Regions from separate parts of the Enterococcus sp. DJ147D b genome, predicted to be linked through region 1. Evidence: predicted binding sites of a transcription regulator. Region 1 holds the regulator's gene; the other holds the start of a gene.
The links. Region 1 encodes CtsR, which represses protease genes until heat stress. Its sites were predicted from a motif close to TTGGTCAAAAAAGGTCAAANA; they were not measured.

Region 1 (3,400 bases):
CTGCGAGACCAACAAGTCGAGCAGGGACGAAAGTCGGGCTTAGTGATCCGGTGGTTCCGCATGGAAGGGCCATCGCTCAACGGATAAAAGCTACCCTGGGGATAACAGGCTTATCTCCCCCAAGAGTCCACATCGACGGGGAGGTTTGGCACCTCGATGTCGGCTCGTCGCATCCTGGGGCTGTAGTCGGTCCCAAGGGTTGGGCTGTTCGCCCATTAAAGCGGCACGCGAGCTGGGTTCAGAACGTCGTGAGACAGTTCGGTCCCTATCCGTCGCGGGCGTTGGAAATTTGAGAGGAGCTGTCCTTAGTACGAGAGGACCGGGATGGACTTACCGCTGGTGTACCAGTTGTTCTGCCAAGGGCATTGCTGGGTAGCTATGTAGGGAAGGGATAAACGCTGAAAGCATCTAAGTGTGAAGCCCACCTCAAGATGAGATTTCCCATTTCTTTAAGAAAGTAAGATCCCTGAGAGATGATCAGGTAGATAGGTCAGAAGTGGAAGTACAGTGATGTATGGAGCGGACTGATACTAATCGATCGAGGACTTAACCAAGAATGGTAAAAGAAAAAACTCGGAAGAGTTTGAGATTACTTCAAATCCAGTTTTGAGTGAGCAAAAGCAAACTCAATAAGATAACACCACAGTGTGGTGGCGATAGCGAGAAGGATACACCTGTAACCATGCCGAACACAGAAGTTAAGCTTCTTAGCGCCGATTGTAGTGAGGGGTTGCCCCTTGTGAGAGTAGGACGTCGCCACGCTTAAGTTATCAATGGAGGTTTAGCTCAGCTGGGAGAGCATCTGCCTTACAAGCAGAGGGTCAGCGGTTCGAACCCGTTAACCTCCATATGAGCCGTTAGCTCAGTTGGTAGAGCATCTGACTTTTAATCAGAGGGTCACAGGTTCGAGCCCTGTACGGCTCATATTTTTGCGGGTGTGGCGGAATTGGCAGACGCACTAGATTTAGGATCTAGCGCCTTACGGCGTGGGGGTTCAAGTCCCTTCACCCGCATTATATGAATATATCTATTCAAGCCGGCTTAGCTCAGTTGGTAGAGCATCTGATTTGTAATCAGAGGGTCGAGGGTTCAAATCCTTTAGCCGGCATCAAGTTTATGCGGAAATAGCTCAGTGGTAGAGCACCACCTTGCCAAGGTGGGGGTCGCGGGTTCGAACCCCGTTTTCCGCTTTGCCATTATCAAAACGCCGGGGTGGCGGAACTGGCAGACGCACAGGACTTAAAATCCTGCGGTGAGTGATCACCGTACCGGTTCGATTCCGGTCCTCGGCATTAACACATATGCGCCCATAGCTCAACTGGATAGAGTGTTTGACTACGGATCAAAAGGTTAGGGGTTCGACTCCTCTTGGGCGCGTAGTCTTTTTATTTTTTCGGGAAGTAGCTCAGCTTGGTAGAGCACTTGGTTTGGGACCAAGGGGTCGCAGGTTCGAATCCTGTCTTCCCGATTTTTTTATTGATTTTTTGTTGAATTCGTTTTATAATTTTTATAAATTGAATATGCGCCCATAGCTCAACTGGATAGAGTGTTTGACTACGGATCAAAAGGTTAGGGGTTCGACTCCTCTTGGGCGCGTTAATACGGAATAGTTTATTCCGTATTTTTTTTGGTTTAAAATGGTATTTTATTGAAACTTTTATTAACTAAAGGCATTCTCCTTTCATTCTTTGTTTAAATTAGCTATAATTAAGGTCAATATTAGTCAAAGGGAATGAAGAAGATGGCACATCAAAATACCTCGGATTTAATTGAGTCATATATAAAAAAAATTTTAGAAGAAAATGAAATGATTGAGATTCGAAGGATTGAAATGGCAGACCTCTTTAACTGCGTTCCTTCGCAAATAAATTATGTTATAAACACTCGCTTTACTATTCAACGCGGTTATTTAGTAGAAAGTAAACGCGGCGGTGGTGGCTATATTAGAATTGCAAAAGTTCGAATTTCTGACAAGAGACATATGTTAGACCAAATTAATCAGCTATTTGATGAAACAATCAGTGAAAAAGATTCATTTTCAATTATCCAAAAATTATATGAGGATAAAATGATTACAAAAAAAGAAGGAAATTTAATGCTTAGTGCTATTGCAAAAAGCACTCTAAATTACAGTGACCTGGAAGGTCATATTCGTGCTAGAATTCTACGAGCTTTTTTAGAACGGTTAAGTTATGAAGATGGGAAGTGAAGATTGATGGAAGAACTTTTTAATGAACGGGCCCAAGTAGTCTTGGAAATCGCACAAGATGAAGCAAAAAGATTAAAACACCAATCTGTTAGTTCTGAGCATATTTTATTAGCTTTAGTTTTAGAACCTAATGGAATTGCTGGGAAAGTTTTACGTGAGTTAGGCGTAAATGAAACAGATATTTATGAAGAAATTGAACATTTAATTGGTTATGGTGGCGTAAATAAGTATGTAGAAGGAATTTATCTTCCATACTCACCACGAATGAAACAAGTTTTTGCACTAGCAAATAGCGAAGCAAAAAAAATGAATATTCAAAAAATAGGTACAGAACAAATTTTATCTAGTTTGTTGAAAGATGAGAGTATTATGGCTACACGTATTCTTATTAACTTAGGAGTAGATGTTGCTACTGTTCGTCAAATGCTTAAACGAAAAATGGGCATGAATGAAGGTCTTAAAAATAATGCTAGTCGTCGCAGAAATCCACAAGACAAGCGCCAAACTGTTAAAGGAACACCAACTTTAGACTCGTTAGCTCGCGATTTAACCAAACTAGCTAAAGAAAATAAATTAGATCCTGTTGTAGGTCGTTCAAAAGAAGTAAAAAGAGTAATCCAAGTATTAAGTCGACGAACAAAAAATAATCCAGTCCTTGTTGGGGAACCAGGTGTAGGTAAAACAGCTATCGCCGAAGGATTGGCTCAGAAAATTATTCTAGGTGAAGTACCTGAAGAAATGCGTTCAAAACGTTTGATGATGTTAGATATGGGTTCTTTAGTAGCAGGAACAAAATATCGTGGTGAATTTGAAGATCGTATGAAGAAAGTAATTGATGAAATTTACAATGATGGTCAAGTTATTTTGTTCATTGATGAGTTGCATACACTGATAGGTGCAGGTGGTGCGGAAGGCGCAATTGATGCATCAAATATTTTAAAACCAGCGTTAGCGCGTGGTGAGCTTCAAACAATTGGCGCGACAACTTTAGATGAATACCAAAAATATATTGAAAAAGATTCTGCTTTAGAAAGACGTTTTGCGCGTATTCAAGTCGATGAACCTTCAACTGAAGAAGCAGAAGAAATTTTGCGAGGTCTACGTTCACGTTATGAAGAGCATCATGGTGTAGCAATTACAGACGAAGCTTTGCGTGCCGCCGTTACTCTTTCTGTTCGCTACATCAATTCA
Region 2 (3,400 bases), 860 kb from region 1:
AACGAATGTACGATCTAATTGAGCTGTGTCACTTGGTGTCAAATCATGGGCAACAACGACAACTTCTTCATTGATCATTGAAGGATTTGGCAAGTTCACACCTAATAGATGCGCTAAAATACGTTTTGCAACGTCACGAATATCAGCAGCACGTTCTTGCATATAAGCGTTGTCATCCATAGCTTCAAACATGCCAATATACATATCAGTTACTTCTTTAAGAGCTGATTCAGCATTCACACTGTTATCTTTAATATTTTGCTTGATTTGACCAATCATTTCTGGGTCTGATAGAACCATCAAATGAGCATCAAATACTTGCGCTTCTGCTTCACCTAAGCTTTGCGCTGCTTTTTCACGAATTTGTTGCAATTCTTCAGTAGATTTTGATAATGCAGCATCTAAACGAGTTTCTTCAGCATCTGTATCTTCTACTGTTGTCTTACTGAATGATAAATCCGGTTGAACTAGCAGGTAAGCTTTTGCAACGGCTACACCGTCACTAGCGGCAATCCCTTTTAGCATTTCAACCATTATTCAGATAAGCCTTCTTTCTTCATTGTTTCTACGATAGCTGCCATAGCGTCTGCTTCGTCAGCACCTTCAGCTGTAATTGTAACGTCAGAACCTTGACCTACACCTAAAGACATAACGCCCATGATAGATTTCAAGTTTACTGATTTACCTTTATACTCTAAGTTTACATCAGAGTTAAATTTGCTTGCTGTTTGTACTAATAATGTAGCTGGACGTGCGTGGATCCCAGTTTCTGCTACTACGTGAAATTCTTTCTTTTCCATATTGATCGGTCTCCTTTAAGTGAGTGTTGTTTTTATGTGAGGGTTTTCTTTTTTAGCAATCCAGAAGATTTCTAATAAAGCTTTACCCTTTCATTTGTAAAGATTACCATTTTTTGTCGACAGATACAACAGTTTTCATTCAAATTCAGCGAAAAGTATTTTATTTAAACTTCTTTTCTTTTCGTTATTGGATTTACTCTTTCGCATTCGTCCATTGATTGCGTTTCCAACAATTACCAAGTATTTTATCTTCTTTTTTTTGACAAATCACACAAATTTTTTACTCCCTACCTTCTTAATAAAAAGAACAAAACTTGTTATGTAGCTTCAAACATCCTTTCTACTAGACATGCCTTTATTACGCTAATTTAAATACAGAATTGATTCGAGTAAAAATAGTTGATTCTCTTCTTTTTTTTAGTATAATAAATTCAAAGGTCAGAAATGGTCAATAGACTTTCTTTACCTTCTCGACTAACTAATAATTGGAAAAAAGATAAGTGTTTTCTTTTTACCTCTTGAAATATGCGTTGTAAAATAAAGATGCAACCCATTTTGTGAAAGGACGTGAACAACACATGCTTTGTCAAAATTGTGGCAAAAATGAAGCAACGATTCATTTATACGCAACAGTTAACGGACATCGTGCGCAATTAGATTATTGCCAGAGCTGTTATCAAAAAATCAAAAATCAAAAAAATGGAGGTCTGACAAACATGGCCCAAAACGATCCATTTGGATTTGGTAGTCTTGACGATCTATTCCGTTCAATGTCTAATCAAATGCAACAACAAGGAAATAGTTATGAACAAACACCACCTACTCAATTCGGTGGCGGAAATAATTTCAACGGTGGACAACCCCCACAAGGAAATCCTGAAGGTTTACTTGGAGAGTATGGCATTAATATTACCGAGCAAGCTCGCCAAGGTGACATCGATCCAGTCATCGGTCGTGATGAAGAAATTAAACGCGTGGTTGAGATCCTCAACCGCCGAACAAAAAATAATCCTGTTTTAATTGGTGAACCCGGTGTTGGTAAAACAGCAGTTGTTGAGGGATTAGCGCAAAAAATCGTTGATGGTGATGTTCCTCAAAAACTGATGGACAAAGAAGTCATTCGTCTGGATGTCGTTTCTTTAGTTCAAGGAACTGGCATTCGCGGTCAATTTGAAGAACGCATGCAAAAATTGATTGAAGAGATCACACAAGCAGAAAATGTCATCTTATTTATTGATGAAGTTCATGAGATCGTCGGTGCAGGTGCTGCTGGCGATGGAAACATGGATGCTGGAAATATTTTAAAACCTGCTTTGGCTCGTGGCGAGCTTCAAATGGTGGGTGCTACGACTTTGAATGAATATCGAATTATTGAAAAAGATGCTGCACTCGAACGTCGGATGCAACCTGTCCGCGTCGATGAACCAACTGTTGATGAAACAATCAGTATTTTAAAAGGTTTACAAAAACGTTATGAAGACTATCATCATGTAAAATATACTGATGAAGCAATCAAAGCTGCTGCTGTTTTATCTAATCGTTACGTGCAAGATCGCTTTCTACCTGATAAAGCAATTGATTTATTAGATGAAACTGGTTCAAAGAAAAACTTAACTATTCAAATCGTTGATCCAAAAACGATTGATAAAAAATTACAAGAAGCTGAAAAACAAAAAACACAGGCTTCTAATGAAGAGGACTTTGAAAAAGCAGCTTATTACCGTGATCAAATCAATAAACTGCAAAAAATGAAAGAAAAACAAATCACTGATGAAGAAACACCAGTCATCACAGAAAAAGATATGGAAAAAATCGTTGAACAACGCACAGGCATTCCCGTTGGCGAATTAAAAGAAAAAGAACAAACACAGCTTAAAAATCTTGCAACGGATTTGAAAGCACACGTTATCGGTCAAGACAATGCGGTTGAACGCGTTGCAAAAGCCATTCGACGTAACCGTGTCGGCTTAAGTAAAAAAGACCGCCCAATTGGTTCATTCTTATTTGTTGGACCTACTGGTGTTGGAAAAACAGAACTTGCTAAACAGTTAGCTTTCGAGTTATTTGGTTCTGAGGATTCAATGATTCGTTTCGACATGTCTGAATACATGGAAAAACACAGCGTATCAAAATTGATTGGTTCCCCTCCTGGCTATATTGGTTATGAAGAAGCAGGTCAACTAACTGAAAAAGTCCGCCGCAATCCATATAGCCTAATCTTGCTTGATGAAGTTGAAAAGGCACATCCAGATGTCTTACACATGTTCTTGCAAATTTTGGATGATGGTCGTTTGACAGATGCACAAGGTCGGACAGTCAGCTTCAAAGATACGATCATCATTATGACAAGTAATGCTGGCACAGGTAAAGTGGAAGCAAATGTTGGTTTTGGGGCGGCGAGAGAAGGCGTTACTCGTTCTGTCTTGAATCAATTAAACAATTATTTCACACCAGAATTCTTGAACCGTTTTGACGGTATCATTGAATTCAGTGCTTTATCAAAAGAAGATTTGATGTCAATCGTTACTTTAATGCTGAACGATGTGAATGATATGTTAGCAGTACAACAACTTCATATTGAAGTACCAGAAAATGTCAAA

Region 2: the regulator CtsR is predicted to act here: its motif matches at 1,235-1,255, upstream of AC4BD1_RS08015 (ATP-dependent Clp protease ATP-binding subunit).

What each region holds. Positions count from the first base shown of each region.
Region 1 is NZ_CM177104.1:2,541,670-2,545,069, reverse strand. Features, by position in the region: rRNA gene AC4BD1_RS12060 (23S ribosomal RNA) at 1-554, shown strand, start outside; rRNA gene rrf (5S ribosomal RNA) at 647-762, shown strand; tRNA gene AC4BD1_RS12050 (tRNA-Val) at 776-848, shown strand; tRNA gene AC4BD1_RS12045 (tRNA-Lys) at 852-924, shown strand; tRNA gene AC4BD1_RS12040 (tRNA-Leu) at 932-1,013, shown strand; tRNA gene AC4BD1_RS12035 (tRNA-Thr) at 1,036-1,108, shown strand; tRNA gene AC4BD1_RS12030 (tRNA-Gly) at 1,119-1,190, shown strand; tRNA gene AC4BD1_RS12025 (tRNA-Leu) at 1,207-1,292, shown strand; tRNA gene AC4BD1_RS12020 (tRNA-Arg) at 1,304-1,377, shown strand; tRNA gene AC4BD1_RS12015 (tRNA-Pro) at 1,395-1,468, shown strand; tRNA gene AC4BD1_RS12010 (tRNA-Arg) at 1,523-1,596, shown strand; gene AC4BD1_RS12005 (CtsR family transcriptional regulator) at 1,742-2,209, shown strand; gene AC4BD1_RS12000 (ATP-dependent Clp protease ATP-binding subunit) at 2,216-3,400, shown strand, end outside.
Region 2 is NZ_CM177104.1:1,685,903-1,689,302, forward strand. Features, by position in the region: gene ptsP (phosphoenolpyruvate--protein phosphotransferase) at 1-534, opposite strand, end outside; gene AC4BD1_RS08010 (phosphocarrier protein HPr) at 534-800, opposite strand; gene AC4BD1_RS08015 (ATP-dependent Clp protease ATP-binding subunit) at 1,379-3,400, shown strand, end outside.